3 regions of the Streptomyces sp. NPDC057638 genome follow, and region 2 is predicted to be linked to each of the others. Evidence: riboswitches for the same ligand, from Rfam matches in the RefSeq annotation. Region 2 holds a riboswitch; each other region holds the start of a gene.
The links. Region 2 has a riboswitch for cyclic di-AMP ahead of ACFVIM_RS14285 (M23 family metallopeptidase). Riboswitches for the same ligand answer to the same signal wherever they lie in the genome.

Region 1: it holds a riboswitch for cyclic di-AMP, as region 2 does, so the genes downstream of both, ACFVIM_RS03340 (peptidoglycan DD-metalloendopeptidase family protein) here and ACFVIM_RS14285 (M23 family metallopeptidase) in region 2, are expected to answer to the same signal.
Region 3: it holds a riboswitch for cyclic di-AMP, as region 2 does, so the genes downstream of both, ACFVIM_RS20055 (transglycosylase family protein) here and ACFVIM_RS14285 (M23 family metallopeptidase) in region 2, are expected to answer to the same signal.

The regions. Positions count from the first base shown of each region.
Region 1 covers NZ_JBHVHF010000012.1:50,955-60,187, forward strand. Annotated here, with positions in the region: gene ACFVIM_RS03315 (hypothetical protein) at 17-349, opposite strand; gene ACFVIM_RS03320 (acetate--CoA ligase family protein) at 480-1,142, shown strand; gene ACFVIM_RS03325 (TetR/AcrR family transcriptional regulator) at 1,198-1,818, shown strand; partial or broken gene ACFVIM_RS03330 (carbohydrate kinase family protein) at 1,880-2,185, shown strand; gene ACFVIM_RS03335 (SGNH/GDSL hydrolase family protein) at 2,277-3,068, opposite strand; gene ACFVIM_RS03340 (peptidoglycan DD-metalloendopeptidase family protein) at 3,277-4,197, opposite strand; cyclic di-AMP (ydaO/yuaA leader) riboswitch at 4,202-4,362, opposite strand; gene ACFVIM_RS03345 (alpha-galactosidase) at 4,704-6,803, opposite strand; gene ACFVIM_RS03350 (tyrosine-protein phosphatase) at 7,029-7,823, shown strand; gene ACFVIM_RS03355 (DUF6126 family protein) at 7,936-8,082, opposite strand; gene ACFVIM_RS03360 (XRE family transcriptional regulator) at 8,126-8,752, opposite strand; gene ACFVIM_RS03365 (aspartate aminotransferase family protein) at 8,819-9,233, opposite strand, start outside.
Region 2 covers NZ_JBHVHF010000081.1:17,816-27,048, reverse strand. Annotated here, with positions in the region: partial or broken gene ACFVIM_RS14290 (GntR family transcriptional regulator) at 1-446, opposite strand, end outside; gene ACFVIM_RS14285 (M23 family metallopeptidase) at 1,018-1,806, opposite strand; cyclic di-AMP (ydaO/yuaA leader) riboswitch at 1,819-1,980, opposite strand; gene ACFVIM_RS14280 (M16 family metallopeptidase) at 2,192-3,559, opposite strand; gene ACFVIM_RS14275 (M16 family metallopeptidase) at 3,586-4,986, opposite strand; gene ACFVIM_RS14270 (DNA topoisomerase (ATP-hydrolyzing) subunit A) at 5,183-7,639, shown strand; gene ACFVIM_RS14265 (CobW family GTP-binding protein) at 7,733-8,869, opposite strand; gene ACFVIM_RS14260 (citrate synthase/methylcitrate synthase) at 8,883-9,233, opposite strand, start outside.
Region 3 covers NZ_JBHVHF010000145.1:9,030-18,262, reverse strand. Annotated here, with positions in the region: gene ACFVIM_RS20085 (class I SAM-dependent methyltransferase) at 1-133, opposite strand, end outside; gene ACFVIM_RS20080 (NAD(P)/FAD-dependent oxidoreductase) at 668-2,050, opposite strand; gene ACFVIM_RS20075 (exopolyphosphatase) at 2,642-3,577, opposite strand; gene ACFVIM_RS20070 (DUF501 domain-containing protein) at 3,624-4,175, opposite strand; gene ACFVIM_RS20065 (septum formation initiator family protein) at 4,345-4,815, opposite strand; gene eno (phosphopyruvate hydratase) at 4,983-6,269, opposite strand; gene ACFVIM_RS20055 (transglycosylase family protein) at 6,605-7,312, opposite strand; cyclic di-AMP (ydaO/yuaA leader) riboswitch at 7,316-7,487, opposite strand; gene ACFVIM_RS20050 (transglycosylase family protein) at 7,772-8,836, opposite strand.

The DNA of each region.
Region 1 (9,233 bases), on a different contig from region 2:
TCGCGGACAGCGGGGGTCAGGGCGCTCTCGCGGCCGACGCGCTGGAGGCGCGCGGGGTCCGCGTCCCGGTCCTCTCCCCGACGACGGCGGCTGTGCTGGCGCGGCTGCTGCCCCCGGGTGCCGGACACCGCAACCCGGTGGACCTGGCGGGCGCCGGGAGGCCGACCTCGGCGCCTACGCGCGGATCGGCGGGGTCCTGCTCGGCTGCGGCGAGGTCGACACCGTGCTGCTCACCGGCTACTTCGGCGACTACGCCGCCACCGATCCGGCACTCGCGGGTCCCGAGCGGATCGTGGCCGCCGAACTGGCCGCCGCCGCCCGGGACTCCGGGCGCGGGCTCGTCGTCCACACCATGGCCCGCGCCACCCCCGCCCTCAGGGAGCTGCGCGCGGGCGGGATCCCGGTGTACGAGCGGATCGAGCAGGCGGCGACGGCGCTGGCGGGGGTGGCGCGGCGGCCGAACGCGTCCGGTGCCGCCGGTGCCGCCGCCGTCGCCGTCGCCCGCGCCGGACGGCGGCTATCCGGCCGTGCGCGCGCTGCTCTCCTCGTACGGGCTGCGCTTCCCGCCCGCCGCGTTCGTCACCGACGCGGACACCGCCGTCACCGAGGCCCGCCGGATCGGTCCCCCGGTCGTGCTGAAGGCGATGGGGCTCGCCCACAGGACCGGGGCGGGCGGGGTGGCCCTGCGCATCGGCGGCGAACGCGAACTCCGCGCCGCCTTCGCGCGGATGGCGGCGGCGACCGGGGCGCGGTCCTACGCGGTGGAGGCGATGGCCGCCCCGCCGTACGCGGTGGAGCTGATGATCGGGGTCCGCCGCGATCCGGCGTTCGGCCCGGTCGCGCTGGCGGGTCTGGGCGGTGTACGGGCGGAACTGACCCCGGACACCGCGCTCGGCCTCGCCCCGCTCACCCGGGAGCACGCGCGTGACCTGCTGCTCTCCCTGCGGGGCGCGCCCCTGCTCCGGGGGTGGCGCGGGGCGCCGCCGGTGGATCTGGCGGGCGCCGCCGAGGCGCTGCGGGCGCTCTCCCTCGCGGCGGCGGAGCATCCGGAGTTCACCGCGCTGGAGGTGAACCCGCTCCTCGTCCACCCCTCGGGCGCCCTCGCGCTGGACGCGCACGGGGTGGTCGGCGCGAACGGCTGATTCAGCCCTCACGTACCCATCGCTTCTGTGAAGATCGGATGTGTAGGGTGAGCGCGTGGCACGAGTCCGGTTGAGCGTCGCGGAGCGGCGCGAGGAGCTTCTGAACGCCGCCGTCGCGCAGATCCAGCAGCGCGGGGTCGCGGCGGTTCGGATCGCCGATGTCGCGGCGGCGCTGGGGGTGAGCAACGCCCTTGTCCTCTACCACTTCTCCACCAAGGAGAAGCTGGTGGCGGCCGCCTTCACCCATGCCGCCGACGGCGACCTGGCCCATCTGCGCAAACTGCTGGGCCGTCGTACCTCGGCGCTGCGGCGGCTGCGGGCGGCGGTGCGGTGGTACGCGCCGACGGGCAGTGCCAAGGGCTGGCGGCTCTGGATCGAGAGCTGGGCCGCCGCGCTGCGCGAGCCCGCGCTGCGGGAGGTCGCCGGGGAGCTGGACCAGCAGTGGAAGGCGGCGCTGACCGAGGTCATCGCGGAGGGCGCGGCGGCGGGCGAGTTCCCCTGCCCGGACCCGAAGGCGGCGGCCTGGCGGCTGACCGCGTTCCTGGACGGGCTGGCCGTGCAGATGACCTCCTACAGCGGCTCGCTCTCCCGGTCCACCATGCTGACCTGGACCGATGACGCGCTCGCCCGTGAGCTGGGCCTGGAGCGGGCCCAGTTGACGGCGTCCTCGCGCTGAGTCCGCGTAGGGCGGAGCCCCCGGGGGCGGGCCGGTACCGGCCCGGCCATACTGGGCGGCCATGTCCCCGCGTACTGAGCGAGAACCGCTCCACGATGTGATCGTCATCGGCGGCGGGGTGGACACGGTGGTCCGTGTCGACGCGCTGCCCGTTCCCCTCGCCGACTCCCATGGGGTCGGCCCGGTGCGGGAGTGGCCCGGTCAGACCGGTGGCCATGTGGCGCTGGGCTGCCGGGCGCTCGGGCTGAGGACCCTGATGCTGGACTTCGTCGGCGATGACTGGGCGGGACGGCTGGTGCGGGAGCGACTGCGGGAGGGCGGGGTCGACTTCGCGCCACTCATCTCCCCCGCCGGGACCCGGCGCGCGTCACCCCCGCGCCCGGGACGTGTCCACTCGGCGCCGCCCGGTCGCCGGGCCCACCCCTCGCGCAGGGGATCCGGTCACCGGGCCCGCCGGTTCAGAGCGGCAGCAGGTCCGGGCGCTTCGCCGCCACGTGGTCGCCGGAGCTCTGGCCGCGCAGCCGTCGTCCGATCCACGGCGCCAGGTACTCCCGGGCCCAGTGGATGTCGTCGCGCCGTACTTCGAGGGTGCCGCGCGGCGGGAGCGGCGGCCAGGGCTGGTCGGGGTCGGCGGGCACGTCGAGGCCGAGCACCTGCGCGGCGCGCAGGGCGACCCGGGCGTGTCCCTCGGAGGAGAGGTGGAGCCGGTCGGAGTCCCAGGCCCGCCGGTCCTGGACCGAGCGCAGCGACCAGAGGTCGAGCACCGGGCAGTCATAGCGGTCGGCGATGGCCCGGACATGGGCGCTGTAGGTGGCGATCTTGCCGCGCAGATGGCGCAGGACCGGCACGCCCCGGGTGTCGAAGCCGGTCGTCACCATCACCGTGCCGACCGCCCCGGTCAGCTCGGCCACCGCGCGCTCGAAGCGTTCGGCCACGTCGTCGGGGTCGCTGCCGGGCCGGATGATGTCGTTGCCACCCGCACAGAACGACACCAGTTCGGGGGCGAGCTCCCTCGCCCGGGGAACCTGTTCCGCCACGATCTGGTCGAGGAGCCGTCCCCGGACCGCGAGATTGGCGTAACGGAAGGACTCCGCCGGTACGCGCTCGCTCAGCAGCACCGCGAAGCGGTCCGCCCATCCCACATAGGACCCGTCCGGGCCCGGGTCTCCGACGCCCTCGGTGAAACTGTCACCGATCGCCGCGTACGACCCGATTCCGCCCGTGCTCTCTGTTCTCGAATGGTCAGCCACCCACTCATCTTGTCCTTACAGGTGTGACCTACGCGACCGTAAGGAGGGGTTGACGGGTGGTGATCTATCCCACCGGTTCAGTTCGCGTGATGAGGAATAGACCGCGATCCCCATGGTCCGCCGGGGGCGGGCCATGGGGATCCAGGAGGGTCACCGCAGGACGCGGTGAGCCCGGGTGTCCACCACCGGGAAGGGGACGGCGGCGACCTTAGAGGGTCACGCCCTTCTGCTGGAGGTAGGCGACCGGGTCGATGTCGGAGCCGTACCCGGGGCCGGTGCGGACCTCCAGGTGGAGGTGGGGTCCGGTGGAGTTGCCGGTGGAACCGACGAGGCCGATCTCGTCGCCGCCGCTCACACCCTGCCCGGCGGAGACGGAGAGGGCGGAGAGATGGGCGTACTGGGAGTAGGTGCCGTCGGTGTGCTGGATGACGACCTCGTTGCCGTACGAACCGTTCCATCCGGCGGAGACGACGGTGCCCGGGCCGATGGAGCGTACGGGGGTGCCGCCGGCCGCGGAGAAGTCGACGCCGGTGTGGTAGCCGCTGGACCACATCGCGCCGGAGGCACGGTAGGCGGTGCTGACGGAGACCCCTTCCAGCGGGGTGGTGTAACCGCCGGAGGGCGTCACGGCGGAGGCCGGGGTGACCTCGGCCGGGGCGGCGGGCTCGGCGACAGCCTCGACACTGGTCTCGGCACTGGTCTCGGCCACCGGCTCGGCGGCGGGCTCGGTCCGCGCGCTCTGCTGCGGCGCCGCCTCGGCGGACTTCGCGCCGAGGGTGAGCGTGAGACCCGGGCGGATCAGCGAGGGGTCCGCGCCGACGGCGTCACGGTTGTCGGCGTAGAGCCGCTCCCAGCCGCCGTTCACCCCGTGCTCGGCGGCGATGGCGGACAGGCAGTCGCCCGCGACGACCTGATAGGTGACGGTCTCGGCGGACTTCTGCTTCGCGAACGCGACGCTCTCAGCGCTGGCACTGACACTGGCGCTCGGGGCGGCGAGCGGCTGTGCGGCCTGCGCACCGGTGGCGCCGATCAGCGGGAGCGCGAGGGCCGCGCCTCCCGTTCCGGCGATGGCGAATCGCCGGGTGATAACGCTGGTCCTGGTACGGCGGTGCTTACCCTTTCCGGGCATGGCGCTGTCCTCTCCGGCGCCTGCGAGGTGAGCTGTCGGGTTCGGGCTGGAGCTGCCCGGCCGCGCGGACGCGCGACTTCACCCCGAGCCGCCCGGATCTCTCCGGCCGGCGCTGTACCTGGGTCCCCCGCTCCTGCCACGCGTGGATGTCGACGGTGGGTCCGGGCGGCGGCAGGATTCGGCGGGCCGTCCGGATGGCCGTGACCGTAGACGAGCCACAAGGAACGGAACAAGCCGTTCCGACGTCTCCGCAAAGATCGATTTATTCGCAGTCGGGAAGATCCGATCACCCTGTGTGCACCGTCGCCGGTCAACTCCGGAACGGGGTCCGGAGTTGACGCCGCCCCAGTCAGCACGGACCGTCACCACTATGATCCCGGTCACCAGCGGTGCGCCATCTCCCGCCGAACCAGGGCAGGTAAGAGGTAATGCCGCATATCCGCTAGATACCGCTGAAATACCTGTGAATACCGATTAAATCGGTCAGGCTTGATGCGTACTGCCCCTCACTGACGGCGCAGCCGGACCACCGTGGCATCGAGGTCGCCGGTGAGGCCGGTGTCGAGCCCGTGGTGGAGCAGGACCGCGCCCCGGTGGACGGCCCCGGTGTCCTGACAGACATAGCCGGCCGCGGGGTCCAGGGCGCGCAGCCGCAGCCGGGGCGGGCGTTCGCCGTGGTGCTGGGCCTGGAGCCAGACCAGGACGGCGCTCTCCCCGTCCCGTACGTACTGCACCGCGCTCAGCCCGCCACCGGGCGGGCGCAGCCGGTACTGGGCGCCGTGCTGCACCAGCGGCCGGATCGCCTTGTACCGCTCCACCCAGTCACGGGCCTGGGTCAGCTCCTCCTCGCTCCAGGCGGTGAGGTCACCGCCGACCCCGAGCACCCCGGCCATCGCGCTGACGAAGCGGAACCGCAGCGAGCTGCGGCGGCCGTTGAGCTGGACGTTGGGGCTGTCGGTGACCCAGGCCGCCATCACCCGCGCGGGATGGAGCTGGCTGAAGCCGTGCTGGATGGCGAGCCGGTCCAGCGGATCGGTGTTGTCGGAGGTCCACACCTGGTCGGTACGGGAGAGGATGCCCAGGTCGATCCGGCCGCCGCCGCCCGAGCAGGACTCGAACGCCACCCCCGGGTGCGCCGCGCGCAACCGGTCCAGCAGGGCGTACAGCGCGCGGACATGGTCCACCCACAGGCGCTGCGGATACTCCTCGCCCGGCCAGCCCGGGTCCGTGAAGCAGCGGTTGAAGTCCCACTTCACATAGTCGACGGCGGCGCTGCGCAGCAGGGTGTCCAGAGAGTCCCAGAGGTACTCCTGGACATCGGGACGGGCGAGGTTGAGCACGAGCTGGTTGCGGAACTCGGTGCGGCGCCGGCCCGGGTGGTGCTGCACCCAGTCGGGGTGGGCCCGGTACAGCTCGCTGTCGGGGTTGACCATCTCCGGCTCGACCCAGATCCCGAACTCCATCCCGAGCGCGTGCACCTCGTCGGCGAGCGGCGCGAGCCCGCGCGGGAAACGCTCCGGGTTGGGTGTCCAGTCGCCGAGCCCGGCGCGGTCGCTGGTGCGGCGGCCGAACCAGGCGTCATCGACCACGAACAGCTCCACCCCGAGGGCCGCCGCGCGGGCGGCGAGCCGGCGCTGCCGCTCCTCGGTGATGTCGAACCCGGTCGCCTCCCATGAGTTGTAGAGGACGGGCCGCTCGCGGTCGGCGCCGGGGATGACATGGGCGAGCTGCCAGGCGTGCCAGGCGCGGCTGGCGCCGCCGAAGCCGCCGGGGCTCCACAGCCCGGCGAAGACGGGCGAGGTGTAGCTCTCCCCCGGCGCGAGCCGCAGCAGTCCGGAGTCATCGTGCCCGGCGCCCCCGGTGAGCTGGACCCGGCCGTCGGGCAGCCGCTGGACACAGAGCCGCCAGGAGCCGGACCAGCCGAGGGCGCAGCCGTAGACCTCGCCCCGCTCCTCGGTGGCGTCGCCCTCGTCGAGCGCGGCCCAGGGCAGGTGCTGGTGACCGGTGTGGCCCCGGCGGCTGCCGAACACGGTCTCGCCGGGCGGCAGCGGGGTGCGCGTCAGCCGGGACTCGGCGGCCCAGCGGCCGTGCGCCCCGCTCAGCCGCCAGCCGTCCCGTTCGGGCAGGGTCCAGACGGCGGAGTCGGCGCGCAGGAGTTCCAGTGCCGGGCCCCGGCCCTCATGGGTGAGGGTGATCCAGCGCTCGACGACATCGGAGTCCGGGTGCGTCCGGTAGTGCAGGGTCAGTCCCAGCCCGTGCGGGGCGTCGGAGAAGCGGAGCCGTAAGACGTCCCCGTCGGCCTCGGCCCCCTCGTACACCCATTCGGTTCCCCGGATGCCCGACGCGCCCGTGGTACGGACGCTCAGCGCGGGGCGTGCGAAACGGGGGCCGCCCTCCACGGGGTACTCCTCCTGGCCGTCCAGCGCCGACTCGAACGGCCGGGCGGGCGGCAGGCCCCGGGCGGCGAGCGCCTCGGCGTCGGCGGGGGTGATCCGGGGGCCCCAGTGGAGATGGAGCAGCTCATCGCCGTCGGTGAGGTGGAGGGCATAACCGCTGGTCGGCCCCGACAGGATCCAGATCCGGCCCTGCCCCGCGCTCTCGATCATGCCGACCCCCCGATAGACCGCGGCTCGTCACAGCTACGCACAGGCTCGAACAGGCCCGCACATCATCCGACGGCCGGACGGCCCTCGGCAACGCCCTGACACCGCCGGAGAAGTGGATGGCCCGTGAAGAGCGTGTCGTATCGTCGGGAACACGCCATCGTCGGCGATCAGCGCCGGCCGTGACCTTCAGGAGCCGCCGTGACGCAGCACGTGTCGCCGCCCCCGATGACGGAGCCGGAGCCGGAACCGGAACTGTCCGGGGTACGCAACTTCCGCGACGTCGGCGGACTGCCGACCGTCGACGGCCGTACGGTGCGGCACGGACGGCTCTACCGCAGCGGGCACCTGGCCCATGCCACCGAGAGCGACACGGCCTTTCTGACCTCGCTCGGGCTGCACACGATCTTCGACTTCCGCAACGCCGCCGACATCCGGCTGGAGGGCCCCGATGTCGAGCTGGCCGGGGTACGGAACGTGAACATGCCGCTGAGCGATCCGGCGGACGGCGCCGAGTTCTGGCGGGTGATCCGGGACGGGGACCTGCCGCTGCTGCGGTCGATCCTGGCGGACGGGCAGGGGGCGGGACGGATGGTCGACTCGTACCGCTCGATCGTGCGGGAGCGCACCGGCGAGCACGGCCGGATACTGCGGGAACTCGCCGACGACAGCGTCCCCGCGCTGATGCACTGCGCGGCGGGCAAGGACCGGGCCGGGCTGTCGATAGCGGTCGCGCTGCTCGCCGTCGGGGTGGAGCGGGAGGCGATCGAGGCGGACTACCTCAAGTCCAACGATCCGCACCGCCGCTACCGGGTGAGCCGCGGGCAGAACGCCCCCGGCGGGATGTCACCGGAGGTGATGGAACTGCTGAGCCCGCTCTTCGACGCCCGGCGCGAGTATCTGCACGCGGCGTTCGACGAGGTCGAGCTGACCTGGGGTTCGACCGAGCGCTATCTCACGGACGGTCTGGGGCTCACCGCGGCGACCCGGGAGCGGCTGCGGGAGCGGCTGCTCGACGGATAGGACAGCCCCGACGGATGCGACACGCGTGGTGGCGGATGCGGCGGGAGGGCGGTGCCCCGGTGTGGGCACGGCCCGTCGGCGGTGGGCGGGCGCTCGTCCGGGGCGGGCGGGCCTACTTGGCGCCCATCTCGAAGAGCAGGTAGAGGAACCCGGCGAAGACATGCCCGGCGATCAGATAGGCGAAGAGCCGGATCACCAGGCCACGGGGGAACTTACCCTTGCCTTCGGCGCTCTTGGGGGCGGCGGGGTTCTGCGACATGTCGGGCCTTCCTGTGGGGTGTGCGGGACCAGGGTCGGGTGGCTCAGACTCCGTGGTGCGGATGGAGGTCCGGGCTCTGGAGCAGGGTGTGGACGAAGAGCAGCTCGGCGCCCTCACGGGAGGCGGCGGCGAGCCGGTGCGGGGTCAGCGAGTCGTAGTGGGCGCTGTCGCCCGGCCCCAGTTCATGGACCACCTCGCCGAGGCCGAGCCGCAGCCGTCCGGTCAGGACGTGGACCCACTCCTCACCGGGATGGACCCGGACGAGGTCGCCCTGGGCGCCGTAGGGGACGATCACCCGCAGGGCCTGCATGGCCCGGCCCGGGGAGCCCACCTGGTGGTAGGTCCAGCCGTCGGCGGCCGCCGGTTCGCGGCGCCCGGCCCGGATGACCGGGTCGCGCTCCGGGGACAGCTCCCCCAGCAGCTCCGCGATCGTCGTACCGTAGATCCTGGCGAGGCTGAGCAGCATCGGCAGCGAGGGCTGACGGCGCCCGGTCTCCAGCCGGGAGAGATGGGCGGGCGAGAGCCCCGCGCGCTGGGCCGCGGCCTCCAGCGTGAGACCGCGGCGACGGCGCAGGTCGCGCAGTCGCGGCGCGACGTCGGGGAACTCGTCGGCCAGGTCTCCGGCGGGAGGCGTGAGGTCCGGGGCGTGGCCCTCGGGAGGACTCTGCATGGGTCCATTGCGCCAGGAAACTGCCTCTGAGGCAAGTTTCTTGCCTCAGAGGCAAAGATCCGGCGCTCAGCGGGCCGCCACCGCCTGCTTGACCAGGGTCCTACCGAAATCCCAGATCAGTCCGCCCCCCGCGTGGGCCTCGTCCATCACCGCCGTGAAGGCGGTCACAAAACGGTCCACCTCGCGCTCGCCGATCGTCAGCGGGGGGATCAGCTTGATCACCTCCAGCCGGTCACCGGAGACCTGGGTGAGGATCCGGTGCCGCGCCAGCAGCGGGACCACGACCATCTGCGCGAAGAGACCCTTGCGCGCCGCCTGGAGCATGGTCCAGCGGCCCCGCAGCGCCAGCGAGGACGGGCGGCCGAACTCGATGCCGACCATCAGCCCCCGGCCCCGCACCTCCCGCAGGAACTCATAGCGGTCCACCAGCGCCGCCAGCCGGGAGCGCAGCAGCTCCCCGGTGGCGTGGGCGCGTGCCACG
Region 2 (9,233 bases):
CGGGCGAGCAGCGCGATCAGCTCCGGGCTGCCGGACGCGCGCGCCAGGGTCTCGTGGAACCAGCTCCCCAGGGCGCGCAGTTCGTCGAGATGGCCATGCCGGGCGCGGTCCTGCCCCAGCTTCACCAGCCCGCGCAACACCTTGAGATGCGCGTCGGTCCTGCGGCGGGCGGCCCGCTCCACCGCGAGCGGCTCCAGCAGCGTCCACACTTCCAGCAGATCGGCCGCCTCGTGTTCGGTGGGCTCGGCGACACAGGCGCCCGCGTGGCGCCGGGCCACGATGAAGCCCTCGGACTCCAGCGTCCGCAGCGCCTCGCGCACGGGTACCCGCGAGACCCCGTACCTCCGGGCGAGCTGCTCCTCGGCGAGCCGCTCCCCGGGCCGGAACACCCTGGAGACGATGTCCTCGCGGATCGCCGTGCAGACCGAGTGCGGGGGAATACGCATGCCGAACCTCCGCCACATTCGCTGTAATCCGCGTAAACCGCGGCCGATTGGCCTCTCCCGGTCGACTCTATGCCAGCGGACGGCTTTTTCCGACGGCCCATCGCATTCCAGGGATCCCTTTTGGCCAGCCCCTTACGAAGGACTTACCCGGCGCTTCCCTCCACCCCGGGCCGGATCTCCTCGCGCCGAAACGGCAGCACGCGGGACACGACCGCGCCCCGACACCTCCGGCGGCTCGCGGAAGGTGTCGGGGCGCGGTGGTCGCGGTCTCCCGGCGGGCCCGGCCCACCGACAGAGGTAGAGACCAATGACTGAACGGCCGATGGCCGGACGGGAAGACAGCCGGACGGGAAGACGACGGGGCGGGAGGACGGCCGGGCGGTCAGGCGGTCGCGCGGCACGACGATCGGGCGGCGCGACAGCCGGGCACAACAAACCCCATCGACAGCACCGGAACGCCGGAACGCCGAACCGTCCAGGGCCAGCGGAACCACCCCACGGCCGACCCGCCCGCACCGAGGCTCAGCGGGTCAGCCCGTCGGACGAGGGGCCGACGGGGGGCGGATGAGGATCAGATACCGACGCCGTGGGCCCGCAGATACGCCACGGGGTCCACATCCGACCCGTACTCGGCACTGGAACGGGCCTCGAAGTGGAGGTGGGGACCGGTCGAGTTGCCGGTGGAGCCCGCGAAGCCGATGCGGTCGCCCGCGGCCACGGTCTGGCCGACACTGACGGTGGTCGCCGCCAGATGGCCGTACTGGGTGTAGGAGCCATCGCTCATCCGCAGGACGACATTGACCCCGTACGCGCCGCCCCAGCCCGCCTCGACGACGGTGCCCGCCCCGACCGCCATCACGGAGGCACCGTGGGCGGCGTGGAAGTCGATACCGGAGTGGCTGCCGGAGGACCAGCGGGCGCCCCCGGTGCGATAGGCGGTGGAGACATACGAGTCGGCCACGGGCATCCGGTAGGCGAGCCGCTTGCGCTCGGCCTCACGCGCGGCACGCTCACGGGCCTCACGGATCTCCTGGGCGCGCTCCTCGGCCTGGCGGCGGGCCTCCTCCGCGCGGGCGGCGGCCTCGGCGGCCTCCTGGCGCTGCGCGGCGGCCTGGTCGGCGACCTGGTCCGCGACGGTCTGGGAAGCGAGGATCTCCTCGGTCATCACGTCCTCGGTGATGATCCGGGTGGTGCCGGTGTCCTCCATGCTCGGCCCGTCGGAGCCGGTGGCGAAGGCCGGAGTGGCCAGGGAGGAGACAACACCGGTGGTGGCCAGGGTGGCGACACCGGCGACATGGGCGCTGGTGCGCGAGACGCGGCCGGGGGCACGGTGTTTCCCGGTGGGGCGGGCGAACGCCATGGAACGGATGTTCCTTTCCTTCCGTCTCGCCTACCGGGTTAGCTGACGGGTTCGGAGCGGGAGGTCTCCTACGGACCCCCTCCGCATGGGCGAAGGCGGCCGATTCACCCCAGGGGACTGTGGGTCCCCGGCTCCCCAGGCTCACGCCCGACGGGGACTCGGCGATGGCTGTCCGTTGCCACGAGTGTGGCGACTGACGGGCGAACAGCCGGACCGACGCTAAGGGCGCGGAGTTTCGATCACCAAACAGACAGCCGTTTTTGTTGCCCATGCCACAGGGCAGAAGACCCGCTACCGGATAACTCACCATCAAAAACGGACAAACGCTCATCAAAATGGGGAACCCCGACGTCGAACGAGGTCGGGGTTCCCCACTGACCCGGGATCAGCCGGTGACGACGGTCACCTCGCCGATGCCCAGCGCCCGTACCGGCTCCGCGATCTGCGACGCGTCGCCGACCAGCACGGTCACCAGCCGGTCCACCGGGAAGGCGCTGACGGTCGCCGCCGTCGCCTCCACGGTCCCCGCCTCGGCGAGCATCCGGTAGAGCGTCGCCTGGTAGTCGTCCGGCAGATTCTGCTCGACCTGGTCGGCCAGGGTGGCCGCGACCGCCGCCGCCGTCTCGTACTTCAGCGGCGCCACGCCCACCAGGTTCTGCACGGCGACATCGCGCTCCGCGTCGGTCAGCCCCTCGGCGGCCAGCGTGCGCAGCACCGTCCAGAGGTCCTCCAGCGCGGGACCGGTGTTCGGCGTGTCCACCGAGCCGCTGATGCCGAGGAGCGCGATGCCGTCCCCGTCCGGCCCGGAGAGCAGCGAGTGGCCGAAGGCGCGGACACCGTAGGTGTAGCCCTTCTCCTCCCGCAGCACCCGGTCGAGGCGGGAGGTCAGGGTGCCGCCCAGGCAGTAGGTGCCGAGCACCTGCGCCGCCCAGACCCGGTCGTGCCGGTCGGCGCCGACCCGGCCGATGAGGATGGCGGTCTGCACCGCGCCGGGCCGGTCCACGATGACGACCCGGCCGGTGTCGTCCGAGGAGACCGCGGTGGCGGTGGAACGCTCGGCGGTGTCACCGGTCCAGTCCCCGAGGGTCTCGGCGAGCACGGCGTCGAGGTCGACCCCGGTCAGATCGCCGACGATGACCGCGGTCGCGGTGGCGGGCCGGACATGGGTCTCGAAGAAGGCGCGGACGGCGGCGGAGTCGATCCTGGAGACCGTCTCCTCCGTGCCCTGACGGGGGCGGGAGATCCTCAGAGTGGCCGGGAACAGCTCCTTGTAGAGCTCCTTGGCGCCGCGCCGGGACGGGTTGGCCATCTCGTGCGGGATCTCGTCGAGCCGGTTGCGCACCAGCCGCTCGATCTCGCCGTCGAGGAAGGCGGGCGCCCGCAGCGCCTCGGCGACCAGTCCGAGCGCCTTGGGCAGCCGGGAGACGGGGACCTCGAGCGAGACCCGGACGCCGGGGTGGTCGGCGTGCGCCTCCAGGGTGGCGCCGCAGCGCTCCAGCTCGGCGGCGAACTCCTCGGCCGACCGCTTGTCGGTCCCCTCGGAGAGGGCGCGCGCCATGATGGTCGCGATGCCGTCGAGCCCCTCGGGCTCGGCGTTCAGCGGGGCGTCGAGGATCAGCTCGACGGCCACGACCTGCTGCCCGGGGCGGTGGCAGCGCAGCACGGTCAGGCCATTGCCCAGCGTGCCGCGCTCGGGGGCGGGGAACGCCCAGGGCTTGGCCTCGCCCGCCGTCGGCTGCGGGTGGAACTCCATGGTGGTCAACGGCTCGGCGGCGTCGCTCACTGCTGCGGCCCTTCTTCCTTGAGGGTGTCCTCGTCGCTCTGTTCGGCGGAATCGGCGGAGGCGTCGGTGTCAGCCGACTCGGCTGAGGCGGCTGACTCGGCGGCCAGCGGCTCGTACACCAGCACCGCGCGGTTGTCCGGGCGCAGCCGGGCCTGGGCGATGGCCTGGACCTCCTCGGCGGTGATGGACAGCACGCGGTCCACGGCGGTCAGCGCGAGCTGCGGGTCGCCGAAGAGCACCGCGTAGCGGCAGAGCTCGTCGGCGCGGCCCGCGACCGTGCCGAGGCGGTCCAGCCACTCCCGCTCCAGCTGGGCCTGGGCGCGCTCCATCTCCTCGGCCGTGGGGCCGTCCGCCGCGAAGCGGGCCAGCTCCTCGTCGACGGCGGCCTCGATCTCGGGGATCTCGACCCCGGCGGAGGTCTTCACGTCCAGCCAGCCCAGGGACGGCGCCCCGGCGAGCCGCAGCAGCCCGAAGCCCGCGCCGACGGCGCTCTGGTCGCGGCGCACCAGCCGGTTGTGCAGCCGTGAGGACTCCCCGCCGCCGAGCACGGTGAGCGCCAGGTCGGCGGCGTCGCACGCGCGGGTGCCGTCGTGCGGCAGCCGGTAGGCGGCCATCAGCGCGCGGGAGGGCACCTCCTCGGTGACGACCTCGCGCACCTGCTCCCCGATGACGTCCGGCAGCGAGCCGTCGCGCGGCGGCAGCTTGCCGTCGTGGGAGGGGATGGAGCCGAAGTACTTCTCGATCCAGGCGAGGGTCCGCTCGGGGTCGATGTCGCCGACGACCGACAGCACCGCGTTGTTCGGCGCGTAGTAGGTACGGAAGAAGGCGCGCGCGTCCTCCAGGGTCGCCGCGTCCAGGTCGGCCATCGAGCCGATGGGGGTGTGGTGGTAGGGGTGGCCCTCGGGGTAGGAGAGGGCGGTCAGCTTCTCGAACGCGGTGCCGTAGGGCACGTTGTCGTACCGCTGGCGGCGCTCGTTCTTCACCACGTCACGCTGGTTCTCCATCGACTCGTCGTCGAGGGCGGCCAGCAGGGAGCCCATGCGGTCGGCCTCCAGCCACAGCGCGAGCTCCAGCTGGTGGGCGGGCATGGTCTCGAAGTAGTTGGTGCGCTCGAAGCTGGTGGTGCCGTTGAGCGAGCCCCCGGCGCCCTGGACCAGTTCGAAGTGGCCGTTGCCCGAGACCTGCTTCGAGCCCTGGAACATCAGATGCTCGAAGAGGTGGGCGAGCCCGGTGCGGCCCTTGACCTCGTGGCGGGAGCCCACGTCGTACCAGAGGCAGACCGCGGCGACCGGGGTCAGATGGTCCTCGGAGAGCACCACACGCAGGCCGTTGGCCAGTGTGTGCTCCGTGGCTGTCAGGCCGCCCGGTTCGGCTGACGCGGTGGCCGTGTGACCCATGGGCATGTACGTCCCTTCGATCGCGATGATCTTGGTTGTCTTCCGCGGTGGTCGTGGTTCTCTTCGCAGCACTGCCACTGTATGCAAGCGTGCTGACAGTCGGCGAAGTTCCCGGGTCGTGGTCGGTCTTGTCAGTGGGACGGTCCACAATGGTCGGCACCAGTCCGATTCGGTACGTGAAGGAGCAGCAGCCGCGATGGCCCGCCGCAGCACGAAAACCTCCCCTCCCGACGATTTCGAGGAGCGGATCCTCGACATCGACGTCGTCGACGAGATGCAGGGCTCCTTCCTTGAGTACGCCTACTCGGTGATCTACTCGCGCGCCCTGCCCGACGCCCGTGACGGCATGAAGCCCGTCCAGCGCCGCATCGTCTACCAGATGAACGAGATGGGGCTGCGTCCGGACCGCGGGTATGTCAAGTGCGCCCGGGTCGTCGGCGAGGTCATGGGCAAGCTGCACCCTCATGGCGACGCGTCCATCTATGACGCGCTGGTCCGGATGGCGCAGCCGTTCTCCATGCGGGTGCCCCTGGTCGACGGCCATGGCAACTTCGGCTCGCTGGGCAATGACGACCCCCCGGCCGCCATGCGGTACACCGAGTGCCGGATGGCCGACGCCACCTCCCTGATGACCGAGTCGATCGACGAGGACACGGTCGACTTCGCGCCGAACTACGACGGGCAGGAGCGGGAGCCCGTCGCCCTCCCGGCCGCCTACCCCAATCTGCTGGTCAACGGCGCCTCCGGCATCGCGGTCGGCATGGCGACCAACATGCCCCCGCACAATCTGGGCGAGGTCATCGCCGCCGCCCGCCACCTCATCCGCTATCCGGGCGCCGACCTGGAGACCCTGATGCGGTACGTCCCGGGCCCCGATCTGCCCACCGGCGGCCGGATCGTGGGACTGAACGGCATCAAGGACGCGTACGAGACGGGCCGCGGCACCTTCAAGATCCGCGCGACGGCGACCGTGGAGAACGTCACGCCCCGCCGCAAGGGCCTGGTCATCACCGAACTGCCCTTCACGGTCGGCCCGGAGAAGGTGATCGCCAAGATCAAGGACCTGGTGGGGTCGAAGAAGCTCCAGGGCATCGCCGATGTGAAGGACCTCACCGACCGCTCCCACGGACTGCGGCTGGTCATCGAGGTGAAGAACGGCTTCGTGCCCGAGGCCGTGCTGGAGCAGCTCTACAAGCTGACCCCGATGGAGGAGTCCTTCGGCATCAACAACGTGGCGCTGGTGGACGGCCAGCCGCTCACGCTGGGGCTGAAGGAACTGCTGGAGGTCTATCTCGACCACCGCTTCACCGTGGTGCGCCGGCGCAGCGAGTTCCGCCGGGGCAAGCGGCGCGACCGGCTCCACCTGGTCGAGGGCCTGCTGGTGGCGCTGGTCGACATCGACGAGGTCATCCGGCTGATCCGGTCGAGTGAGAACTCGGCGCAGGCCAAGGAGCGGCTGATCGAGCGGTTCGGTCTGAGCGAGGTCCAGACGCAGTACATCCTGGACACCCCGCTGCGACGGCTGACCAAGTTCGACCGGATCGAGCTGGAGTCCGAGCGGGACCGGCTGACCGGTGAGATCGAGGAGCTGACCCGGGTCCTGGAGTCCGACGCCGAACTGCGCAAGATGGTCTCCGGCGAGCTGGCGGCGGTGGCGAAGAAGTTCGGCACCGAGCGGCGCACGGTCCTGCTGGAGTCCTCCGCCTCGCCCGTCGCGGCCGTACCGCTGGAGGTCGCGGACGACCCCTGCCGGGTGCTGCTCTCCTCCACCGGGCTGCTGGCGCGCACGATGACCGGCGAGCCGCTGCCCGAGCCCGCCGCCCGGCGCGCCAAGCACGATCTGATCGTCTCATCGGTGGCGACCACCGCCCGGGGCGATGTGGGTGTGGTCACCTCGGCCGGGCGGCTGCTGCGGCTCGCCGTGATCGATCTGCCCCAGCTCCCGGCGACGGCGCACGCGCCCACCCTCTCCGGTGGCGCGCCGCTGTCGGAGTTCCTCTCGCTTTCGCTGGAGACCGGGGAGAGCGTGGTCTGTCTGACGACGCTGGACGACTCCTCGCCGGGCCTGGCGCTCGGCACCCTCCAGGGCGTGGTCAAACGCGTGGTCCCCGACTATCCGGCGAACAAGGACGAGCTGGAGGTCATCACCCTCAAGGAGGGTGACCGCGTCGTCGGCGGCACCGAACTGCTCACGGGCGAGGAGGACCTGGTCTTCATCACCTCCGACGCCCAGTTGCTGCGCTACCCGGCGGGGCAGGTGCGGCCCCAGGGCCGCGCGGCGGGCGGAATGGCCGGAATCAAGCTCTCGGAGGGGGCCGTGGTGCTCTCCTTCACCGCGGTGGACCCGGCCGAGGACGCGGTGGTCTTCACGGCCGCCGCCACCACGGGAGCGCTGGACGACTCCGTGACCACCGCCAAGCTGACCCCGTTCGACCAGTACCCGCGCAAGGGCCGGGCCACGGGCGGCGTGCGCTGCCAGCGCTTCCTCAAGGGTGAGGACACCCTGGTGCTGGCCTGGGCGGGCGCCGCCCCGGCCCGCGCCTCCCAGCAGAACGGCACCCCGGCCACTCTCCCGGACCCCGACCCCCGCCGCGACGGCTCCGGCACCCCCCTCCCCTCCCCGGTCGCCGTCCTCGCGGGCCCGCCGCGCTAGGACAGGTCCCAGCGATCAGCCATCCGTTCCCGGTCCGTGTCGATGACGCGGACCGGGAACGGACGACCTGGGCGGACACGGCCGGGCCATCCCCTAGCGCGCGTCCTCGTCCCCGTATCCGGGGTCCTCGTCGCCGTACCCCAGGTCTCCCGTCCCGTACGCCCTGTCGTCCGGCGTCCCGGCCGCGTCCCGCTGCTCGGGTACGTAGCGCAGCACTCCCCACAGATCCCGCTCATCGGCACCGTCCGCCGCCCCGGTCACCCGCGTGCCCGCCAGTTCCTCACCGAGGGTGGCGGTGTCGATCGCGGAGCCGATGAGGACGAGTTGGGTGAGCCGCTCCTCCGTGCGGGGCCACGGCTCGGGGTAGAACCGCAGAAACCGGCCGACCGCGTGCACGGCGTACCGGTTACGGGGGTCGACGGGGCCGAAGTCGACAAAGCCCTTGATCCGGTAGAGGCCCTCGGGCCGGGAGTCCAGGAACTCCATCAGCCTGCGCGGATGCAGCGGCTCCCCCGCCGTGAAGGAGAGGCTCTGGTACGCCGTGTGGGCGTGACCGGCGTGATCGCCCGCCTCCTCCTCGTCCAGCAGGTCCTCGAAGGCGAGCTGACCCACCCGTTCGGCGCTGGGGCGGTGGTCGAAGAGCAGCTCGGGATCGATCCTCCCGTACACCGACTCGACCACGGCGGCCCCGGCGGGGAGCGAGGCGCGCAGCGCGGCCAGCTCCGGGCCGCCGACGCGGTCGGTCTTGTTGAGGACCACCAGATCGGCGAGGGCGAGATGGCGGTCGAGCTCGGGGTGGCGCTCACGGGTGGCCGTGAACTCGGCGGCGTCCACGACCTCGACCAGCCCTCCGTACACCACCCGCTCGTTCTCACTGGCCAGCACCATCCGTACCAGCTCGGCGGGCTCGGCCAGTCCGCTGGCCTCGATGACGATCACATCGAGCCGCGCGGCGGGCGCGGCGAGCCGCTCCAGGAAGACATCCAGCTCACTGGCGTCCACCGCACAGCACAGACAGCCGTTACCGAGGGAGACCGTCGAGTCGCCGAGCTGTCCGGCCACGGTCATGGCGTCGATCTCGATCGCGCCGAAGTCATTGACGATCGCACCGATCCGGGTGCCCCGGCTGGCCCGCAGCAGATGGTTCAGCAAGGTGGTCTTGCCCGACCCGAGGAAGCCCGCGAGGACGATGACGGGGATCTGCTTGCTCGGACCGGGCGTGGAACTCACCGGGGGGCCTCTCTCAGACGACGGGTACGGGCTGCGGCGGAGGCGGCCCCGCGTAACGGGCCGCCGGGCGGATGATCTTCGAGTCCGCCGACTGCTCCAGGATATTGGCGCTCCAGCCGACCACCCGGGCGGCGCAGAACGTCGGGGTGAACATCGCCCGCGGCAGCCCGCACAGCTCCATGACCACCCCGGCGTAGAACTCCACGTTGGTGTGGAGCTCACGGCCGGGCTTCAGCTCGGCGAGGATCGCCACGACCTCGCGCTCCACCTGGACGGCGAACTCCACCAGCGGCCCGCCGAACTCCTCCGCGATCCCGCGCAGCATCCGCGAACGGGGATCCTCCGTGCGGTACACCGGATGGCC
Region 3 (9,233 bases), on a different contig from region 2:
GGTGCCGTACGACGAGCACGGGGGTGCCCGGAGGACCGGACTCGGAGCCGTCCCAGGCCCGGACGCGGAGGGGGAGGGGGGCGCCGAACAGCTCTTCGACGAGACCGGTCAACCGCGAGGCGGCATGTGCCATGGTGCGTACCTCCCTGAGGGTGTTCACGCTGCGGGGTGCTCCACGCGCCGTTCTCCGGGAGCGAGCCCGGAGAACTTGTTCCATGGAGCGTCCCCCGGGGAACGTGGTGGGCACTGTGGGTGCTTCCCGCGGTGGCGTGATCACGCACGGAATACGTCAGGAGCCCCCCGCACGGCTGAGCCCCTGCCCCGACGCGAGGTTAGGACTCCCCGCCCACGCCCGGCCCATCCCGTATCCATCTCTCCCCCTCGGCGGTGGTGGCGGCACTCCGGCGCCCGGCCGGTCCGTACGCGGGCGGTGTGAGGGGGGCCGCCTTTCGGCGCGCGGGGCCCTTCGGCGCGCGGGGCCCCTTCGCCCCTCGGGGTCCTTCGGGGCGCGGGGCCCTTCGGGGCCGCGGGCAGCATGAGGGGCCGCGGCGCATGGGCGGTACGAAGGGCGCGCGGGGCCCTTCGGCGCGTGGGCAGCACGAAGGGCCGCCCGCACCACGGATGGCGGACGGCCCTTCAGGTCAGGTGCCGGAGCGACGCGACGGCGTCAGGACGCCTTGGCCTTCTCCGGCTCGGCGACGGCCGCGGGCGGCGGCGACGGCTTGGCCGCCTCGTAGAACTCCTCGCGCGGCGACTGGATCGCGCCGAGCGAGACGACCTCGCGCTTGAGGAACATCTGGAGCGTCCAGTCGGCGAAGACGCGGATCTTCCGGTTCCAGGTCGGCATGGCCATGCCGTGGTAGCCACGGTGCATGTACCAGGCCAGCCGGCCCTTGAGCTTGATCTTGGTCTTGCCCATGACGATCATCGCGACGCCCTTGTGGACCCCGAGACCGGCCACGGCGCCCTTGTTGGCGTGGCTGTACTCCTTCTGCGGGAAGCCCCGCATACCGGAGATCACGTTGTCGCCGAGGACCTTCGCCTGACGCAGCGCGTGCTGGGCGTTCGGCGGGCACCAGGCGTTCTCGACCCCGGCCTTGCGGGCGGCCACGTCCGGGACCTGGGCGTTGTCGCCCGCGGCCCAGATGTAGTCGGAGCCCTGCACCTGGAGCGTGGTGGAGGTGTCCACATGCCCACGGGGACCGAGCGGCAGACCGAAGCGGGCCAGCGCCGGGTTGGGCTTGACGCCCGCGGTCCACACGATGGTGTGGGAGTCGACCTCCAGGCCGTTCTTGAGCACCACGTGGCCGTCGACGCAGGAGTCCATGGAGGTCTGGAGGTAGATCTCCACCCCACGGCTCTCCAGGTGCTCCTTGCCGTACGCGCCGAGCTTCGGCCCGACCTCGGGAAGGATCTTGTCGGCGGCGTCGACGAGGATGAAGCGCATGTCCTCGCGCTTCACGTTGCGGTAGTACTTGGCCGCGTCGCGGGCCAGGTCCTCCACCTCGCCGATGGTCTCGGCACCGGCGAAGCCACCGCCCACGAAGACGAAGGTCAGCGCCTTGCGGCGGACCTCCTCATCGGTGGTGGAGTCGGCCTTGTCGAGCTGTTCGAGCACGTGGTTGCGGAGACCGATGGCCTCCTCGATGCCCTTCATACCGATGCCCTGCTCGGCCAGGCCGGGGATCGGGAAGGTCCGGGAGACCGCGCCGAGCGCGATCACCAGGTAGTCGAAGGGCAGCTCGTACGCCTCGCCCACGAGCGGAGAGACCATCGCGACCTTGCGGTCCTGGTCGATGCTGGTGACCCGGCCGGTGAGCACCTCCGCCTTGGGCAGCACGCGTCGCAGCGGGACGACGACATGCCGGGGCGAGATGCTGCCGGCGGCGGCTTCGGGAAGGAAGGGCTGATACGTCATGTACGAGCGCGGGTCGACGACCGTGACGGTCGCCTCGCCGTACCGCATCTTCTTCAGAATGCGGCGCGCCGCGTACAGGCCAACGTATCCACCGCCTACTACGAGGATCCTGGGACGCTCCGTGGTGCTCATGCCATCGAGTATCCACCCCCCTGACAGGGGGTGCTCGTGAGCCCCTTCACAAGAAGTCGACATGCCTCTGCTACACTGCCCCGCCCACGTGACGGAGGTCATGGCCCTCCGAGGGAACCACGGACCCCGCCAGGACGTTGGAAACCCCCCGTGAGCTGGACCTTCAGCGACTTTCCCGGGTGGACCACCCGGGGGGTTCACACGGCGGAAACACGCCTCTCACACTTCACTTGAGCCTTACTTGGGTCCAACGGCCCCCGAACGGGGGCCTTTCGGCCCTCCAGCACACTCATCAGGGCCGTTTTCCTTGTGAAGAACTTCACGAAGTTACTTCGCCAGGTGTCCTCCGGGACCCGGATCGGGCTCCGCCGGAGCCTCTGGCAGGCCCCCCGTCAGGGGTTATTCCGCAGCCGAATCCATTCGATCGGGCCAGCCAATCGACCCGACCGGTGCCCGACCGGTCGCGGATCGGTGCCCGGTCGGCGCCGGATCGGTGCGCCGGGGCCCTCCCGGAGTCCCGGAGCCGCCCCGGGTGGGCGGATCCGGACGGCCCCCGGACACCAGGCGGGCCCAGGGCCCGTCAGACAGGCCCTAACGGGCCCGGTACGCCTCGTCCGCCGCCTCGATCGCGATGCCGTCGAGGATGTCGTGCTCGCTCACGACCACCTCAGCGGCCCCGGTCCGCTCCATGATCGCCAGCAGGATCAGCGCCCCGGCGATGATGACGTCCACCCGGCCCTCGTGCATCACCGGGATCGCCGCGCGCTCCTCGTGGGTCGAGTCCACCAGCATCCCGGCGATCTCGGCCACCCGCCCGGAGGAGATCCGGGCGTGGTGGATCGCGGCGGAGTCATACGCCGGGAGACCGAGCGCGATACCGGCGACCGTGGTCACCGAGCCGGCCAGCCCCACCAGCGTGGTCACCCCCGTCAGCGGCACGGTCCGCTCCACCAGGTCGAGCGCCGCCTCGATGTCGGCGCGGACCGCCGTGATCTCCGCCCGGGTCGGCGGATCATGCCGGATATGGCGCTCGGTGAGCCGGACACAGCCGATGTCGACCGAGCGCGCGGCCTCCACCTCGCGGCGGCCGAGGACCATCTCGGTGGAGCCGCCACCGATGTCCACCACCAGCCGCTCCTGGTCACCGGGGAGTTCCATGGTGGCGCCGGTGAAGGAGAACGCGGCCTCCCGGTCACCGGTGACCACCTCGGGCTCGACCCCGAGGATGTCGACCACACCCCGGACGAAATCGTCCCGGTTCTCCGCGTCACGGGAGGCGGAGGTGGCGACGAAACGCACCCGCTCGGCACCCAGCTCCTCGATCACGGCGGCGTACTCACGGCACGCGGCGAAGGTCCGCTCCAGCGCCTCGGGCGCCAGCCGTCCGGTGCGGTCGACCCCCTGGCCCAGCCGGACGATGGTCATCCGGCGGTCCAGCTCGGACACCGTGCCCGCGTGCGGGTCCACATCGGCGACGAGGAGTCGGATCGAGTTGGTGCCGCAGTCGATGGCGGCGACGCGATTCATGGGCGGGCGCTCCTGAGGACGGGAGGAGGGGTTCTTACGGGGTGACTCAGGCACTGGCGCCCGTGGCGGTCTCCGGCGCCGGAGCGCACGGCGAGACACAGGGGCCCTTGCGCCACCACTCCGGCAGCATCGCGATGGCCTCGTCCCCCAGGGGGTTCACCCCGGGACCCGCCGCGAGGGAGTGCCCGACCAGGACATGGAGGCACTTCACCCGGTCCGGCATGCCCCCCGCGCTCGGGAAGCCCTCCAGCACCTCGATCGCGTCCCGGCGCTGGATGTAGTCCTCATGCGCACGGCGGTAGGCGGCGGCCAGCTCGGGGTCGGTGGCCAGCCGCTCGCTCATCTCCTTCATCACGCCGTTGGCCTCCAGCGTGCCGATCGCCGACGCGGCCCGGGGGCAGGTCAGGTAGTACAGCGTCGGGAAGGGCGTGCCGTCCGGCAGCCGGGGCGCGGTCTCGACCACGTCCGGCTGACCGCAGGGGCAGCGGTGCGCGATGGCCCGCAGACCGCGCGGCGGCCTGCCGAGCTGCTCGCTGAACGCGGCGATGTCGGCGTCGGTCGGCTCGGTCGGTTCGGTGGTGGGAGGAGGGGTTTCCATGCCTGCCTTGGGCTCTCGCGGTTCTCTGTCCTTCTACGTTCTCACGGCCGCGTACGGGGACGGAAAACGAGACCGGGCGGGCGGCGCGGTGGGCGGGGTGATCCGGTGGGACGGGAGCGATCCGGTGAGGCGGGGGCGGGGGCAGCGCGGGCCCGGCCGGTGCTCGCGATCAGCGCTGGTCGGCGCTGTCGACGCCCTCCCAGACATGGGAGTACCAGGGCCGCTCCGCACCGTCGGCCTCACGGCGCGGATCCTCGGTGGCCTCCGGGTCGATCATCGTGAAGCCGACCTCGCCGGGCAGCACATAGTGGAGGTGCTCCCGGGCCAGCCGCTGCACATAGAGGTCGTCGCGGAGCCGGGCCTTCTCGTCCCGCAGCCGTTCGACCTGGCGCTCCGCCTCCGCCATCCGTTCCCGCTGCTCCGCCATCTCGCCGCGCTGCGACACGTACTGCCGCATCGGATAGGCGAGCGCGACCACCAGCGAGCAGACCACCAGCGCCAGGAAGGCCGCCCGGCCGGTGAGCCGGGAGCGGCGGTCCTGGCGGCGGTTCTGGGAGCGGTAGACACGGGCGGCGGTCTGCTCGCCGAGCAGCCGCAGTCTGGTCGCGGTGGAGAACCGGTCGCGGTCCTTCCCGGCCATGTGGTCCCGCCTCCCCTGGGGCCGCGCGGCCCCTCCTATGCGTACGTCCCCGGACACGGTACGGGACCGTGGCCGGGGACGCGGGGAAGCCGGTGGGCGACGTTGCGGCGCCCGGCGGGTGACGTACGGGCCGGGGCGGACCCGGCCGTGTGTCACCCGCGCGGTCGTCAGCCCTTGAAACGCGGGAAGGCGCTGCGGCCCGCGTAGACCGCGGCGTCGTCGAGGATCTCCTCGATACGCAGCAGCTGGTTGTACTTCGCGACGCGCTCGGAACGGGCCGGGGCGCCGGTCTTGATCTGGCCGCAGTTGGTTGCGACGGCGAGGTCGGCGATGGTGACGTCCTCGGTCTCACCGGAGCGGTGGGACATCATGCACTTGAAGCCGCTGCGCTGGGCCAGCTCGACGGCGTCCAGGGTCTCGGTCAGCGAACCGATCTGGTTGACCTTGACCAGCAGGGCGTTGGCGGAACCCTCGTCGATGCCCCGGGCCAGCCGCTCCGGGTTGGTGACGAAGAGGTCGTCGCCGACCAGCTGGACCTTGGCGCCGAGCTTGTCGGTGATGGCCTTCCAGCCCGCCCAGTCGTCCTCGAACAGCGGGTCCTCGATGGAGACCAGCGGGTACGCCTCGACCAGCTCGGCGTAGTACTCGATCATGTCGGCGGCCGAGCGGGCCTTGCCCTCGAAGGTGTAGACGCCGTCCTTGTAGAACTCGGACGCGGCGACGTCCAGGGCGAGCGCGATGTCCTTGCCCGGGGCGTAGCCGGCCTCCTTGACGGCCTCCAGGATCAGGTCCAGGGCGGCACGGTTGGAGTCGAGGTTCGGCGCGAAACCGCCCTCGTCGCCGAGGCCGGTGGACAGGCCCTTCTGCTTCAGGACCTTCTTGAGGGTGTGGTACACCTCGGTGCCCCAGCGGAGCGCCTCGGAGAACGACTCGGCCCCGATGGGCGCGATCATGAACTCCTGGATGTCGACGTTGGAGTCCGCGTGGGAACCACCGTTGAGGATGTTCATCATCGGCACGGGCAGCAGGTGCGCGTTCGGACCGCCGAGGTAGCGGAACAGCGGCAGGTCGCTGGCCTCGGAGGCGGCGTGCGCCACCGCGAGGGAGACACCGAGGATGGCGTTGGCGCCGAGCGAGGACTTGTCCGGCGTGGCGTCCAGGTCGAACATCGCCTGGTCGATCAGGCGCTGCTCGGTGGCGTCATAGCCGACCAGCTCCGGGCCGATCTGCTCGATGACGGCGAGGACGGCCTTCTCCACGCCCTTGCCGTGGTAACGGTTCTGGTCACCGTCGCGAAGCTCCAGGGCCTCGAACGCACCGGTGGAGGCGCCGGACGGAACGGCAGCACGACCGGTGCTCCCGTCGTCGAGGCCAACCTCGACCTCGACCGTGGGGTTGCCTCGGGAGTCCAGGATTTCCCGGGCTACGACGACGTCGATGGACGGCACGAGCATCTCCTTCTGGGATGTGACGCGTGGCGATGAGGGTCTCTATGGCTTGCGGCAAGAGCCTAACCGGCGAGGGGGGTGGTCTGGCCGGTTGCCCGCCCGCTGGGACGAAAAAGGGCATGAAGCCCAGCTCCATGGGACGAATCACCCTAATCCCTACCGCCGGGTAACCGCCGCCCGGGGGTACCGGGCGCCGCCCGGGGGTGGGCACGGCTTCCGCCCGGGGCGATGGGGGTCTCGCCGGGCGGAACGGCCCGCCCACAACGGCGTGGCCCCGCCCGGGGTGGGGCGGGGCCACGGCGCGCTGGTGCGGGCTCAGCTCCTGTCCGGGCGGACAGGACCTAGCTCAGGTGGAGAAGCTGGCCCGGGTAGATGACATCGGCGTCCTTCACGATGTCCTCGTTGAGCGAGAAGACCTTCTCCCAGCCCCCCGCGACCTTCTCGGCCTCGGCGATCTTGCTGAGGGTGTCGCCCTCCTTGACCTCGTACTCGCCGTCGCCCTTGAGGAAGGTCACGCCCTCGGGCGTGGTCGCCGTGGCGGCGGGCGCCTCGGTGCGCTCGGCGGACCGGCTGGCCGGGGCCTCCTCGGCGCGCTTCTCGGTGCGCTCCTGCGCCGGGGCCTCGGCGGCCTGCTGCTGCTGCTCGGCGGGGGCCTCGGCGGCGCCGCCGTCGTAGGAGGCGCTGGACAGGCCGACACCACAGCTCGGCCAGGCGCCCTTGCCCTGGCCCGCGAGGACCTTCTCGGCGATCTCGATCTGCTGGGCCTTGCTCGCCTGGTCGGCAGTGGAGGCGTAGGCCGTGCCGCCGTAGGCGGCCCAGGTGGAGGCGGAGAACTGGAGGCCGCCGTAGTAGCCGTTGCCGGTGTTGATGGACCAGTTGCCGCCGGACTCGCACTGGGCGACGGCGTCCCACTCAGAGGCGGTGGCGGCCGAGGCGGTGGTGGCGCCGACGAGCGGCGCGGCGATGGCGGCACCGGTGAGACCGGCGAACGCGACGAAACGGGTGGCCTTGGCGGCGCGACGGTGCTTGCCCTTGCCGGAGAACAGCATGGTTCGACTCCTCACCGACGCCTGCGAGGTGAGCTGTCGGGTTCGGACCAAGTGAGTTGTCCGGCCGCGCTGTCGCGCGACTTCACCCCAAGCCGGTGTGTCGGCCGTCGCTGGGCGACGGCCGGGACCGGCACTTACCTGGGTCCCCCGCTCCTGCCTTCGGCGCTGTACGCGACGAGATCCCCCCGACCGACGGCAGGATTCGGCGTGACGGTCGACGGTGCCCGCGGTGGCGAGCGGTCAGACCTTAAGCACAGCCCTCCCCGATGCCCAAGGAAGGACATCGGGGAGAAATCGCCCATCTCGCCGCTCCGCTTGGCCGCGTTTCCGCAGGTCGGGAGCGGAATCGCCAATTCCGGATCGAAGTCGGCCCCGAACGGGCCGAAGAGATGCTTATCTCACTTCTACATAACCGGACAAAGAGCGGCGAATCGAACGGGAATCGCGTGCGAACTCCCGCTAGGAGACGCTGAGATCGAGCTTCTGGCCCGGGTGGATCAGATCGGGATCGTCCCCGACGACCTTCTTGTTCTTCTCGTAGAGGGTGACCCACCCGCCGTCGGCTCCCTCGCGCTCGGCGATGCCCCAGAGGCTGTCGCCGGAGCGGACGGTGTACGAGGACGGCGAGACCTTCCCGCCCGGCGCGGCGCCCTCGGCGCCCTCCGTACCGCCACCGACCCCACCGGGCGCGCCGTCACGGGCACCGCCCCCGCCACGGGAGGCATGCCCGGCGTCGGCCGCGCGGTCGTCGACACCGCTCGTGCTGTCTGTGCCGTCTGCGCCGTCCGTGCCCTCCGCCGGAGTGCCCGTCCCGGCCTCCGGCGCGGTGGCGGACGGGTCCGGGGTGGCGCCCTCGGGCGTCGTCCCCTCGGGGGCGGGCTGACCGCGGTGCTTGCCGGTCCCGGCGGCCGGGTCGCGGTCCGCGCCGCTTCCGACACCCTGGGTGGGAGCGGTGGAGGGGGCCGGGCTCTGGGACTCCGTACGCGCGGGAGAGGGGGAAGCGGGAGAAGAGGAGGGGGACTCCTCCCCCTTCTTCTCCTTCTCCTTCTTCACGTCGGCCCCGACACTCTTGTCGGCCTTGTCCGTACTTTCGGCCTTATCGGCCTTACTGTCCTGGTCACCCGTGCCGGTGCCGCCGGTCGCGGGCTTCTCGGCCCCGTCCGGCGTGCCGGTCTTCCCGGACTCACCCGGCAGCGGCAGACCGGCGATCTTCGCGCAGGCCGCCCACGCCTCGGCGCCACGGGCCGCGAGGACCTTCTCGGCGACGGCTATCTGCTGCGAGCGGCTGGCCAGGTCGGCGCGCGAGGCGTACTGGTCGCCGCCGAACTCCTCCCAGGTCTTCTGGGAGAGCTGGAGCCCGCCGTAGTAGCCGTTACCGGTGTCCGCGCTCCACAGCCCCCCGCTCTCGCACTCGGCGACGCGGTCCCACGTGGTGGACTCCGCCGCCGTCGCCGACCCGGCGCCCAGCAGGGGGAGCGCGATGGCGGAACCGGTCACCCCCGCCGCGACGACGAGGGCGGGCACTTGTCGGGGTCGGCGATGCCGGCCATTCCCGGAGAGCATCTGGTTGCCTTTCGCGAGACTGCTGAGACGGCGATGAAGGTAGCGGCAGTCGAACGGATGTCACAAGGCGATGCAGCGGAGATCACGTCAATGTCACAGATATGACATCGCGTCAGCTCAGAGGGTCACGGCGACCGGGAGCGGCCCGGCTACGGAAGGACCCACTCCCCTTCCACACCCTGATTTCCCGGGCGTTCACCGCTCCCCGGCGGCCGTCCCGTACCGACGCTCCGAGGGGTACGGGAGGTTACGGCGCCGCCCTGTCCGGGGGTTCTCCGGGCGCCTCGGGTGTGGCCGACACCACGCGCGGCTCCTGCGGACGGAGCGTCAGGGCCGCTCCGGACGGAACGTCAGCGCG